4 regions of the Microbispora maris genome follow, and region 1 is predicted to be linked to each of the others. Evidence: riboswitches for the same ligand, from Rfam matches in the RefSeq annotation. Region 1 holds a riboswitch; each other region holds the start of a gene.

Evidence for each region. Region 1 has a riboswitch for cyclic di-AMP ahead of AAH991_RS07410 (C40 family peptidase). Riboswitches for the same ligand answer to the same signal wherever they lie in the genome.
Region 2: it holds a riboswitch for cyclic di-AMP, as region 1 does, so the genes downstream of both, AAH991_RS17120 (CHAP domain-containing protein) here and AAH991_RS07410 (C40 family peptidase) in region 1, are expected to answer to the same signal.
Region 3: it holds a riboswitch for cyclic di-AMP, as region 1 does, so the genes downstream of both, AAH991_RS23095 (glycoside hydrolase family 25 protein) here and AAH991_RS07410 (C40 family peptidase) in region 1, are expected to answer to the same signal.
Region 4: it holds a riboswitch for cyclic di-AMP, as region 1 does, so the genes downstream of both, AAH991_RS11245 (C40 family peptidase) here and AAH991_RS07410 (C40 family peptidase) in region 1, are expected to answer to the same signal.

The regions. Positions count from the first base shown of each region.
Region 1 covers NZ_JBDJAW010000004.1:215,430-218,611, forward strand. The annotation lists gene AAH991_RS07405 (hypothetical protein) at 1-261, shown strand, start outside; cyclic di-AMP (ydaO/yuaA leader) riboswitch at 542-701, shown strand; gene AAH991_RS07410 (C40 family peptidase) at 1,038-1,373, shown strand; gene AAH991_RS07415 (non-reducing end alpha-L-arabinofuranosidase family hydrolase) at 1,510-2,991, opposite strand.
Region 2 covers NZ_JBDJAW010000012.1:181,328-184,509, reverse strand. The annotation lists gene AAH991_RS17125 (ATP-binding cassette domain-containing protein) at 1-779, shown strand, start outside; gene AAH991_RS17120 (CHAP domain-containing protein) at 876-1,559, opposite strand; cyclic di-AMP (ydaO/yuaA leader) riboswitch at 1,574-1,707, opposite strand; gene AAH991_RS17115 (sensor histidine kinase) at 1,890-3,077, opposite strand; gene AAH991_RS17110 (response regulator transcription factor) at 3,074-3,182, opposite strand, start outside.
Region 3 covers NZ_JBDJAW010000020.1:15,042-18,223, reverse strand. The annotation lists gene secD (protein translocase subunit SecD) at 1-1,084, shown strand, start outside; gene AAH991_RS23095 (glycoside hydrolase family 25 protein) at 1,133-1,855, opposite strand; cyclic di-AMP (ydaO/yuaA leader) riboswitch at 1,868-2,012, opposite strand; gene uppS (polyprenyl diphosphate synthase) at 2,377-3,093, shown strand; gene AAH991_RS23085 (oxygenase MpaB family protein) at 3,090-3,182, shown strand, end outside.
Region 4 covers NZ_JBDJAW010000007.1:57,353-60,534, forward strand. The annotation lists gene AAH991_RS11235 (glycosyltransferase family 4 protein) at 1-684, opposite strand, end outside; gene AAH991_RS11240 (gluzincin family metallopeptidase) at 773-1,687, opposite strand; gene AAH991_RS11245 (C40 family peptidase) at 1,791-2,366, opposite strand; cyclic di-AMP (ydaO/yuaA leader) riboswitch at 2,437-2,595, opposite strand; gene AAH991_RS11250 (C40 family peptidase) at 2,899-3,182, opposite strand, start outside.

The DNA.
Region 1 (3,182 bases):
GCGCAGCCGTACACGGAGGTGGAGCCCGACGGCAAGGGCGGCATGTGGGTCGTGCAGGGCAGCTGGAACGCCATCCTGTGGCAGGTGACGGGCTCGGCGTGGAGGAGCGTCCCCCTCCCCCGGAAGGCGGGCACCGACGCCGTCCTGTCCTCGATCGCGCGCAGGCCGGGGACGGCCACCCTGTGGGGTGCGGGTTTCACCGTGCCGCAGGGCGACCCCGACGACCCCTCGGCCAACGGCACGTTCTGGCGTACGCGCTGATCTTCACGAGCCGAGGGCGTCACACCGGCTCTCGCGCGGATGTGACGAGCGCCACGTTTTTTCCGATGACACGGCTCTGACCTGCACTTATGCAGGCGTGATCCTTTTTATGGGCTTCTTACCCTTTATGTGCCCTTTGCCCGAATATGGGCGAGCTTGGTAGTTTCCTTGCCCTGCGACGGCGGCGTACCCCATGACGCCGCCGTCGCGGAACCGGCACCGCCGTGCTTGAAAACGAAAATCCACTGTCACCGCCGCCATGTCCTCTCCGCCCCCCGGGGCGCCGGTGACGCCGAATCCGTGCGGCAAGGAAGCACGGAGCCGGGGAACCAGTCGACCTTCGCACGAAGGTCCGGGGTGAATCGGCGCGCCACGCGCCGTAGGGCGACTTCCCTGCCCGAATCCGTCAGCTAACCCGGTAGGCGCAAGCGGAAGACTCTAGGAGAGATCCCCTGTCTGCCAACCCCGCCACTCTGTCCCGCATCGCCCGCGTCACGATCGGTGGCGTCGCGCTCACCGCCTCTGTCGCGGCCTTCGGCGCGCTGCCCGCGACCGCCGCAACGGGGACGGTCACGGCACCACAGCCCGCCTCGACGCTCATCCCGCCCCAGCCCCCCGCGACGGGCGCCACCTCGGACACCCCAGCGGCACCCACGACCCCGACCCCGACGGCGACCACGGCGCCGGCCACCGCCGCGGCCGCCCCGAACGCCGCGGCGGACAAGAAGCTCACCAAGTCCGCCCTGCAGCAGGAGAAGGCCAAGCGCGCCATCAAGGTGGCGAAGAAGCAGCTCGGCGATCCCTACGTGTGGGGCGCCACAGGCCCGCGGGCGTTCGACTGCTCCGGGCTGGTCCAGTTCGCCTGGCGCAAGGCCGGGATCAAGCTCCCGCGCACGACGTGGTCGATGCTCGACGCCGTCAAGAAGAAGGTCTCCCTGGCCCACCTCAAGCCCGGCGACCTCGTATTCACCAGCGGCGGCGGCCACGTGGGCATGTACATCGGGCACAAGAAGGTGATCAACGCCCCCCACAGCGGCGCGGTGGTCCACATCGACAGCCTCAAGGGCTACTGGAGGAGCGGCTTCCTCACCGCCGTACGCCCGGGAATCTGACGCCGGGCGCGAGGAAGACGATTCCCGGCCTGCGTCGTCGCAGGCCGGGAACTCGACGCGCGCCCGCGCGTCCGGAAACAGGAAACCTCCGGTCGGCGACACCGACCGGAGGCCTCATGAGTCCTGCGTCACATCATCAGCGCTGCAGCGTCAGCACGCCCGGCCGGTAGGGCAGGAGGCCGTAGTCGCCGCCGGAGCTGGGGCTGCGACCCTGGTAGAGCAGCTGCAGGTTGCAGGCGTCCACGGTCTTGGTCTGGTCGGGGTTGTTGCGCACCAGGTCACCGTGGCTGATGTCGTTGGTCCAGGTGGCGCCGCTGTTGGCCTTGCCCGCGAAGGGGTTGCTCTCGCTCGTGGCCTGCGGGGTCCACGAACCACCCAGGCTGGAGGCGGTGTACGAGCGGAAGTAACGGCCCTGCGAGCCGATCGACTCGACCAGCATCAGGTACTTGTTCAGGCCCTGGAGCTTGTAGACCTCGACGCCCTCGAACAGGTTGTTCGTCGTGTCGCTCATGATCTGGGTGTAGTTGGAGCCGAAGCTGCCCGGGAAGTTCCCGATGGGCATGCTCTGCCGGTAGATCTTGCCGTTGTCGCCGGCGAAGAACAGGTACATGTTCTGGCCGTCACCGATGAGCGTCTGGTCGATCGGCCCGGTGCCCGAGCCGGAGATGCTCGCGGTGGACAGCGTCTGCTGCGCGGACCAGCTGTTCACGTTGCTGGGGTCGCTCGACGTCCGGTAGGAGAAGGCGGTCCCGCCCCACTGGTAGGCCAGCACCCAGATGTTCTTCGGGGCGAAGTAGAACAGCGTGGGCGCGACGGCCGAGAAGGGCATCGTGTTCTGGCTGGCCGAGGCCATGTCGGACCAGTTGGTGAACAGGCCGAAGTTCATCGAACCCCAGCTCGTGCCCGTGTTGTGCGTCGTCGCGTAGACCAGGTGCTTGCCGTTGTAGACGACGTTGGTGAAGTCCTTCAGCGAGACCCACCCGGACTTCGGAGTCGCCAGCGCGCCGGTCGAGCTCCAGCGGTACGTCGACGGGAGATCGCACGTGCCACCGCTGGTCGGCGTCACCGTCGGGGACGGCGTCGTGCTCGGGCCGCCGCCTCCGCGGATGCTCCACTTCTGGTTGTCGCCGCCCCAGCAGCTGTAGAGCTGGATCTGGCTGCCGTTGGCGGTGCCGGCGCCGACGACGTCCAGGCACAGCCCGGACGCGACGCCCACGATGGTGCCGTCGGCGTTCTGGCGCCACTTCTGGTTGTTCTGGCCGTTGCAGGACCAGATCACGACCTTGGTGCCGTTCGTCGTGCCCATGTTGTAGGCGTCCACGCACCGGGTGCCGTTGAAGGTCCGCAGCTCACCGGCGGAGGTGAACTCGAAGCCCTGGTTCGCCTGCCCGTTGCAGTCGTAGATCTGCAGAGCGGTGCCCAGCGCGTCGGTGTTGCCCGCCACGTCCAGGCAACGCCCCGACGCCACACTCACCAGAGGTGCCGGCGCCGCCGACGCCGGCACCGCCCACGTCGCAGTGGCCGCCACCAACGCGGCCAGCACCGCCACGATGCGTACGCCGACACCGACCGGCGAACGACGCCGGCCGCTCGTCACACGAATGGGGGGTGAATCCATTGTTTCGTTCTCCTCCTTCGGGGGGTGGAAGCGTGGCGAAGCGGGCCACGCCAGGAAAAACCGCAGTGGCATCACGGAGCCCGGGCAGGGACGGTCCGCGATGGAAAGGCCAAGGGCGGCCACGGTGCTGTTAGCGCTAACATGCGGCGCAATCCCGGGTTCCTCTCCCTCGGCGGTTCGGCGGTGATGGT
Region 2 (3,182 bases), on a different contig from region 1:
TCCCCGCCGGCGCGGGGGTGGTATCGGTCGACCAGGGCGGGATCCGCGGCTCGCGGCGCAGCAACCCGGCGACGTACACCGGGCTGCTCGACCCGATCCGCAAGGCGTTCGCGAAGGCCAACGGCGTGAAGCCGGCGCTGTTCAGCGCCAACTCCGAGGGCGCCTGCCCCACCTGCAACGGCGCCGGCGTCGTCTACACCGACCTCGCGATGATGGCCGGCGTCTCCACCACCTGCGAGGAGTGCGAGGGGAAGCGGTTCCAGGCATCGGTGCTGGAGCACCGCCTCGGCGGGCGCGACATCAGCGAGGTGCTCGCGATGCCGGTGACCGAGGCCCAGGAGTTCTTCGGCGCCGGCGAGGCGCGCACACCGGCCGCGCGTGCCATCCTCGACCGGCTCGCCGACGTCGGGCTCGGCTACATCACCCTCGGCCAGCCGCTGACCACGCTGTCCGGCGGCGAGCGGCAGCGGCTCAAGCTGGCCACCCACATGGCCGACAAGGGCGGGATCTACGTCCTCGACGAGCCGACCGCCGGCCTTCACCTCGCCGACGTCGAGCAGTTGCTCGCGCTGCTGGACCGCCTGGTCGACGCCGGCAAGTCGGTCATCGTCATCGAGCACCACCAGGCGGTGATGGCGCACGCCGACTGGATCATCGACCTCGGCCCCGGCGCGGGTCACGACGGTGGCCGGATCGTCTTCGAGGGCACCCCGGCCGACCTCGTCGCCGCCCGCTCCACGCTCACCGGCGAGCACCTCGCGGCCTACGTCGGCGCCTGACCGGGGCCACGGGCGAGTGCCCGGGGGCGTCCAAGCGCCGATATGTCGAAGCGCGCCGGGGTCACCGGCGCGCTTCGCAGGTCGGGGCGTCAGCCGTCAGGAGGCGGCAGCAGCCGCGGTGGCGGCTTCGCCCGGGTACATCGGGTAGCCGTACCCCACCACCTGCCAGGTGGGACGGGTGCGGGCCTCGACGGCGCCGTTGCCGGTGTTGCCCTCGATGGTCCGGATGGTGCCGTCGCCGTTGTCCTTGACGACGAGGCCGACGTGCACGATGTCGTCGATGTCCTCGCTGCCGTTCCAGTTGAAGAACACCACCGCGCCCGGCTTGGGCGTGCGGCCCCAGCGGCCGTGGTCGGCGAACCAGTGGGCGTGCTCGACGGTGTAGGCGTCGGAGCCCATGACCGGCCCGATGCCGAGCTGGTGGCCGACCCAGGAGACGAACATGTCACACCAGGGCGCGTTCAGGTAAGCCTTCAGGGTGCCGCCGTCGCGGGCGAGGGTCTCCCGGGCACGGGCCGTGGACATGTACCACTGCTGGAACTTCGTCCCGCCGCCGTAGGCGTTCTCGCTGATCCCGACCTGGCTCTTGGCCAGGCTCAGCACGTCGGCGGCGCTGACCTTGGGCAGGGTCTTGGCGATCTCGGCCATGGACTGCGTGGCCGCCGGGCCCTTGCCGCTGGCAGGGTTGTCGGCGTGCGCGGCCGGTGCCGCGACCAGCACGGCCGAGGCGAGAGCGGTGCTCGCGAGGGCAGCGCGGATACAGGTGTTGAGGACGTGCATGGTGGGGCGGACTCCCTTACTTCCATGCCGCCTACCGGGTTAGCTGACGGGTTCGGGCTGGAAGGCGCCCTACGGCAGGCATGCCGATTCACCCCAGGAGAGGTGGGTCCCCGGCTCCGCGCGGACGCGGACTCGGCGGCCGGGCGGCAAGCCGGGATCGGCCGGCCGCGTCGGTCTGAGGAGGGCTTCTTGACCATTGAATGAGCAAGTGCGCCCTGAGCTGCCTAAAAGGTAATAGACCAGGTCAAACCGGTCAAGTTAGAACAACTCGGATTTTACTCGCGAGTAGGGAGAGACCGGGCGACGGTGGGTACGGCACCCAGGATGTGATCACCCCTGGCCCGGCCCGGGCAGGCGTACGGTCACCGCCAGGCCGCCCGCCGGCCGGGCGAGCGCCTCCGCCGTGCCGCCGTGCGCCACCGCGATGGCCCGGACGATCGACAGGCCCAGCCCCGCCCCCCGGGCGGAGCGGACGCGGTCGCCGCCGAGCCGGCGGAACGGCTCGAACAGGTCGTCCACCTCGTACGGCGGGACCAGGGGCCCGGTGTTCTCCACCGTCACGCTCACCCCGGTCTCGTCCTCCCGCAGCCGGACCCAGACCTCCCCGTCCCGTACGTTGTACTTGATCGCGTTCTCCAGCAGGTTGACCAGGCAGCGCTCCAGGAGGAGCGGGTCGCCGTGCGCGACCGCCCGGCGCAGGTCCTCGTGGACGACCACCTTCCCGCGGCGCGGCTGCAGGTCGATCTGCTCCATGGCCGTACGGACGACCTGCCCCAGGTCGACCGGGCGGCGGGCGGTGAGCTCCTGCTCCGACTGGGCCAGCATGAGCAGGCCCTCGATCAGCCGCTCATGCCTGGCGTTGGCGCCGAGCAGCGCCCGGGCCAGCGCCTTGAGGTCCTCCGACGCCGCCGGCTCCTCCAGCGACACCTCCAGCACCGTACGGTTGACCGCGAGCGGGGTGCGCAGCTCGTGGGAGGCGTTGGCGATGAACCGGCGCTGGGCGTCGAACACCCGGTGCAGCCGGTCGAGCATCGCGTCGAAGGTGTCGGCGAGCCGTTTGACCTCGTCCTGGGGGCCGCTCAGCGCGATCCGCTCGTGCAGCGTGCTCTCCGACAGCCGCTGCGCGGTCTCGGTCACCCGCTCGAGCGGGCGCAGCGCGCGATCGGCCACCAGGTATCCCAGCAGCACCGCGACGGCCCCGACAAGGACCATGACGATCATCGACGACCCGAGGACGTCGCTCAGCACGCCGGCCGCCCCCTGCTCGACATCGGTGCGCACCCGCTGCGCGAGCATGTCGGCGCCGGGCAGCGTGCCCCCCGGGACGGCGCCGGGGGCGCCCCCGCCGGTGACCTTCGACGCCACCGCCACCACGAACCGCTGGTTGAGCGCGCGGGCCGTCAGCAGGTGGGTGAACCACAGCAGCACCGACCCCGCCACGAAGAACAGCCCGCCGTACAGCAGGGCGAGCCGCATGCGCAGGCCCAGCCTGCCCCAGAAGAACAGGGCACGGGTCACAGCCGGTACCCCCGGCCCGGCACGTTCTCGATCACAGCAGGGCCGCCCAGCTTGCGGCGCAGCGAGGTGATCGTGACGCGCAGCACGCCCGTCCCGGCCTCGGAG
Region 3 (3,182 bases), on a different contig from region 1:
GGGGCCGGTGAAGGGCTTCGGCGTGACACTGGCCATCGGCGTGCTGGCCTCGCTGATCTCGGCCATGCTGATCACCCGGGTGCTCGCCGACGCCCTGATCCGCAGGATCGGCCCGCGGGCGTCCGGCATCGGCTCGATCGGCCGGGTCAGGACCTGGCTGACCCGGCGCGACCCGGATCTGATGCGGGGCAGGCGGCTGTGGCTCGCCGTCGCGGCCGGGCTGCTCGTGCTCGCGGGGGCGGGGCTGGTCACCCGCGGCCTGAACTACGGCGTCGAGTTCACCGGCGGCCGCATCGTGGAGTTCGGCACGAGCAGGCCCGTCGACGTCGGGGCGGCCAGGCAGGCGGTCGCGGACGCCGGGTTCCCCTCGGCCGTCGTGCAGCGGTCGGACGACGCGATCTCGGTGCGCACCGGGCAGATCAGCGCCGACGACGTGGTCCGTGTGGAGGAGGCGCTCGACCGCAGCGTGGGCGAGGTCACCAAGCAGCGCGACGAGCTCATCGGGCCGAGCCTGGGCGAGGAGCTGCGCCGCAACGCGATCATCGCGCTCGCCGTCGCGCTCGCCGCGCAGCTCGCCTACCTGGCGTTCCGGTTCCGGTGGACGTTCGGCACCGCGGCCGTGGCGGCGCTGTTCGTGGACGCGGCCGTCGTCATCGGCACGTTCGCCTGGCTGGGCAAGCCGATCGACGGGGTGTTCCTGGCGGCGATGCTCACGATCATCGGTTACTCGGTCAACGACAAGGTCGTGCTGTTCGACCGGGTGCGCGAGCTGTGGCCGATACGGCGCGGCGAGCCGTTCGGCCGCGTGGTGAACGCCGCCATCCTGCAGACCGCGCCGCGCACGGTGAACACCGGGCTCGGGGCGCTGTTCATCCTGGCGGCGCTGGCCGTGTTCGGCGGCGACTCGCTGCGGGACTTCGCCGTCGCCCTGCTGATCGGCATCGTGGTGGGCACGCTGTCGTCGTCCTTCGTGGCCGGGCCGGTGGCGATCGCGCTGGAGCGGCGCTCCAGCCAGCCGCCGCCGGCTCCCGCCGCACCGCGGGTCAAGCCCGCGCGGCGCGACGGCTCCGGCGCGGTGGTCTGAGGCCGGCGCGGTCCCCGGGACGGGACGCCCGTCCCGGGGACCGTGCGGCTACGGACGGCCGAGCGCGCGCAGCTGGGCGGGCGTCAGCGCGGAGACGTTCTGGTCGATTGGCGAGTCGGTGTACTGGTGGATCGCCCAGGACTTCCAGTCGGCGGGCGGCGTGATGTCGCCCGGCGCCTTGCTGTAGTGGGCCACCCAGAGCGGGTAGTCGCCGAGGCCGCGGCCGTACTTGTCGGCGAAGTTCCAGCCGCTGTAGAACATCGGCTTCGTCCCGGTCTTGGCCGTCACGTACTCCAGCCAGGCCCTGGCCCACTCGTTGACGTGCTCGACCGACTGGCCGTCGCTGGTCTCCAGGTCGAGCACGAGGATGTCGCCGGGCTTGCCCGGCTGCGAGCCCACCACGTCGAGGAAGTGGTCGGCCTCGGCGATGGGGTCGTTCGAGGGATGACCGTAGTGGTAGACGCCGCGGACGATGCCCTTCTTGTCCAGCTCACGCCAGTGCCGGGGGAAGGACGAGTCGACCCAGGACGTGCCCTCGGTCGCCTTGATGAAGCCGAACTGCGCACGGCTGTTCATCCAGTCGTGGTCGGCCTCGTAGCCGGAGACGTCCTGGCCGTACGTGTGCGGGTTGGCGTAGGCCGGGGCGGGCAGCGCCACGGCCGCCGTGACGCCGGCCGTGGCGGCCGAGACCGCGAGGGCCGCCGCCGCGAGGGCGGAGCGCAGGCGCCGGCCGGAGGGCCGGCGGCCGAGGGAGGGGCGATGGGTGGACATGTCGGGGCTGACTCCTTGCTTCCATGCCGCCTACCGGGTTAGCTGACGGGTTCGGGCAGGAAGTGCCCTACGGGCGCATCTGGGGGCTGCTCCCGATTCACCCCGGAGAGAAGTGGGTCCCCGGCTCCGCTGATCGCGGATTCGGCGGCCGCACGGTCATGGGACCGCGCGGACCGGGCAACGACACGGCAAGGGATCCGGAACCGGAAGCCGGTGGGTACCCCGAACCGTGTGCCCTAAAGGTACACACACCACCAGAATGGTGTAAACGGGACAAAACACGTCTTTACCTGCGACAACCCGGACCCGCCCATGGAGACGGGGGCCGGAGGCCCCCCGACCCGGCCGAGCAGGGTAAGGATCATGACTACCGACGGTAAGTAGTCATCGGATCACGATCCGTGAAAGAGTCCGTCTCCGGAGAGATCACTCTCCTCCCCTCCCCCGAAAGCAGGGCCGGGATGTCGGCGACCGACGGAAGTGACCATGTACTCCTCCCCGCGGCGGGCGATGTGAGAGGCGTGCCTCATCACGTGGCCTGCGTCATGGATGGGAACGGCCGATGGGCCGCGCAGCGGTCGCTGTCCCGCGTCGAGGGGCATCGGGCGGCGGAGGCCGCCGTGATCGATGTCATCGAGGCGGCCCACACGGCCGGCGTCGGGTGGTTGAGCCTGTACGCCTTTTCCACCGAGAACTGGCGGCGCCCGGCCGCCGAGGTCGACGACCTGCTCCGGCTGATTCGCCGCGCCATCCGCAAACACGCCTTGTCCCTGCACATGCGCGGGATCCGCTGCCGGTTCCTCGGTGTCACCGACCCGCGGATCCCGCCCGCGCTGGCCCGTGACATCGCCGATCTGACGGCGCTGACCCGCGACAACCGGCGGATGACGTTGACCGTGGCGTTCGACCACGGGGGCCGCCGCGACATCGTGGAGGCCGCCCGGTCGCTGATCCGCGACGGTGTGCCGCCCGAGCAGGTCACCGAGGAGAGCTTCGCCCGGCGTCTGCCCCACCCGGACATGCCGGAGGTGGACCTGGTCATCCGCACCTCCGGAGAGCAGCGGATCTCCAACTTCATGCTGTGGCAGGTGGCCTACGCCGAATGGGTCTTCCCCCGGGTGCTGTGGCCGGACTTCCGCGCCGGGCACTTCTGGGAATGCCTGGAGACCTACCGGCGGCGCGACCGCCGGTTCGGCGGGGTGCGGGCACCGGCCCTGACAGGAAAGGAATGTCGATGAGCCACGCCGAACCCGCCGGAACCGACGCCGATCCGCTCGGCCCGGGATCGATGCTTCACCGGTTGACCCACCAGGCACGCTGGGGGCTG
Region 4 (3,182 bases), on a different contig from region 1:
GCCGCCGCCGACCAGCAGCAGGACCGCGCCGGGGACCCGCCGCAGGACGAGCGGCCAGGCCCGCAGCAGCACGTCCTGGCCCTTGCGCGGCACCAGCCGCGAGACGCACACGACCACCGGCCGGTCGCCGAGGCCGAGCGAGGCCCGGACCCGGTCGCCGCCCGCTCCGGGACGGAAGGCGTCGGTGTCCACGCCCGGCGCGAGCCGTACGAGCCGGGAGGCGGGGACGGCCCTCGCGATCCGGCGGCGGGTGTAGCCGCCGAGGTAGGTCACGACGTCGGCCCCCGCACCGATGCGGCGCAGCAGGGCGCGCGCGCCGGGCAGGCGGGCCCAGGACGCCTCGTGCCCGTGGGTGAGCATGACGATCCGCCCCGCGCCCGCGGCGCGCAGAGCGGGGGCGAGCAACCCCAGCGGCGCCGCCGCGCCGAATACGACGGTGGCGCCGTCCTCGACCAGGGCCGCCGCCCTCCTCGCCACCGAGCGCGTCGGCAGCATCAGCGAGGAGGGGTGACGGACCACCTCGTACGGCTGGCGGGCGTCGAAGTCCTCGCACCCCTTCCAGCGCGGGGCGTACACGACCACCGAACCGGGCGGCCTGCGTGAGGCGAGGCCGTGCACGAACGCCTGGATGCCGCCCGGTCTGGGCGGGAAGTCGTTCGTGACGATCAGCGTCCGCTTCGTCATCCTCACCCCCGGCGTGCCGCGCGCGGTCCGCCCGCGCCGCCCGAGAAGGCATTGTCGCAGCCGCGGCCGTCCCGCCGCCGTACGCCGATCAGGACCGGGCGAGCTGCCCGCGCGCGTACGCCCGCCATTCGAGGGTCAGGCGGCCGGGGGTCAGCCCGAGCACCTCCCGCAGGGCGGCGCCGATCTCCTCGCGCCGCGCGGCGCGGTAGAGGGCCACCAGCCTCCGCTCGCCGAACCGGTCGGCGATGTAGCGGCAGGCCAGCCACGCCTCCTCGTACGCCTGGGCGGGCCTGGCCGCGAAGTCGCCGGGCCCCGGCAGCTCCCGCAGCGCCGGCCTGCCGGCGGCCACGTCCGCGGCCAGCTCGGCGGCCACCGTCCGGACCGGCAGCCCGCTGTCCAGGTAGCCCACGTAGTCGGCGAAGCCCTCCAGGAGCCACATCGGGACGGCGCGGGGACCGGCGGTCGCGACGTGCGTCAGCTCATGGGTCACGACGACCAGGCGGCCGGTCGCGGACAGGCGGGCGAACGCGGCCGGCTGCACGATCACCCGGCCGCCGGTGGCGACGGCCGCCAGGCCGTCCACCTTCGCCGGCGCGGCCAGCACGGCGGCCTGCTCCTCGCCGCGGGGCACGAGGACCACCGCGCCGCCGTACCCGCCCCAGATCCTCGTCACCGTACGGTCCGCGCGATCGGCCAGCGCGGCGATCTCGGCGACCAGCGGCCGGGGCGACCCGACGACGACCGCCCGCGCGCCGCGGGCGACGGAGGCGCCGGTCCACATGCCCGGATGCTCCCGCACGGCGGCGCGGGCGTCGAGCCGCAGGGCGAGCAGCGGATCGGGCGGGGCCGCGGCCGCCGGCCCGGCGAGCAGCGCGGCCAGCGCGACGGCCACGGCCGCGACACGGCGGGGACGGGCCCCGCGGGACGGATCCGCGGGCCGGCGCCGGCCGGCCGCGGCGCGCACGCCCGGCACACCCGCGGGCACGCCGCTCGTGACAGTCACGCCGTGCATGGTAGCCAGCACATGCCACGGCCCCGTCCACCTCGGCGAGGTGGACGGGGCCGCATGGACGGCGCCGGTCGAGGGGGCTTGGTGACCGGCGTCCTCAGACGCCCGGACGGACGGCACCCACGAAGGTGCTCCTCCGGTAGGCGTCCAGCTTGTCGATCCGCACCCGCGTGCCGCTGTGCGGAGCGTGGACCATCTTGCCGTGCCCGACGTACATGCCGACGTGGCCGCCGCCGCTGGTGAAGATCAGGTCACCGGGCTCGAAGTGCCCCCAGGACACCTTCTTCCTGACCGCGCCGCGGATGGACCACGTCGTGCGCGGCAGCCGTACGCCGGCCTTGCGCCAGGCGTACTGGACCAGGCCCGAGCAGTCGAACGCGCCCGGCCCGGTGGCCCCGTAGCGGTAGGGGTCACCGATCTGCTTCCTGGCGGTCTGCACCGCGCGCCGGGCCTTGGCCCGCTGGAGCGCGCTTCTGCTGACCTTCCGCTTGGTGGCGGACTTCTTCTTGGTCGCCTGCTTCTTCGCCGCGGCCTTGCGGGCGGCGGTGTTCGCACCGGTCGCCGTGGCCGTCTTCGTGGCCGTCTTCGTCTCGGGGGCTGTCTTGACGACCGTGACCGTCACCGTGTCGGCCGCCGCCGGATGCGCACCGGCGACCCCTACGGATGCCGTCAAAGCGGCACCTCCAAGGGCAATTCGGGCAAGACGGGACAGGCTAGCGGGGGTGGTAGACAGGATCTCTCCTCGGCTCTTCCGCAAACGCCTACCGGGTTAGCTGACGGGTTCGGGCTGGGAAGTCGCCCTACGGCGCGCGATGCGCCGATTCACCCCGGACCTTCGCGTGAAGGTCGATGGTTCCCCGGCTCCGTGCCTCCTGACTGCACGGACTCGGCAGGCCACCGGCGCCGGGGATCCCGCGAGGGGGAGGGTGTCGGGGGCGCCGATGACGGTGGAATTGTCTGCGCTACCGGCCGGCCGGACCGGTTCGCGGCGGCGAGGCGTGCTCGCCGCGGCCCAGAAGCTACCGAGGACCCGGCGCGTTCGGCAAAGCCCCGCCGCCGGATAAAGATCGGATAACGAAGGTCGCGAAGAAGAAACCGCAGCGTACCCATGGCACGGATGGACTAAATGTGACTCTGCTCACAGTCCTGTCACAGACCCCGAATTCGGCCACATTAGCCACAACCATCACAGACACGGCGGGACGTCAGGGACGGACGGCACCGATGGCGTGATACTCGGCGAGTGTGACAATCTTCACAACATCTCCGGTCTGCGGCGCGTGGACGACCTTGCCGTCGCCGGCGTAGATGCCGACGTGCCCGTAACCGGCGTGCCAGAGCAGGTCGCCCGGCTGGAGCTCGTCCAGGGAGACCCTGCGGCTCGCACCCCAGGCCCACTGCTCGTAGCTCGTCCTGGGCAGGGTCACCCCCGCCGCCGACCAGGCGGCCTGCACGAGGCCCGAGCAGTCCCAGGAGTCCGGCCCGGTCC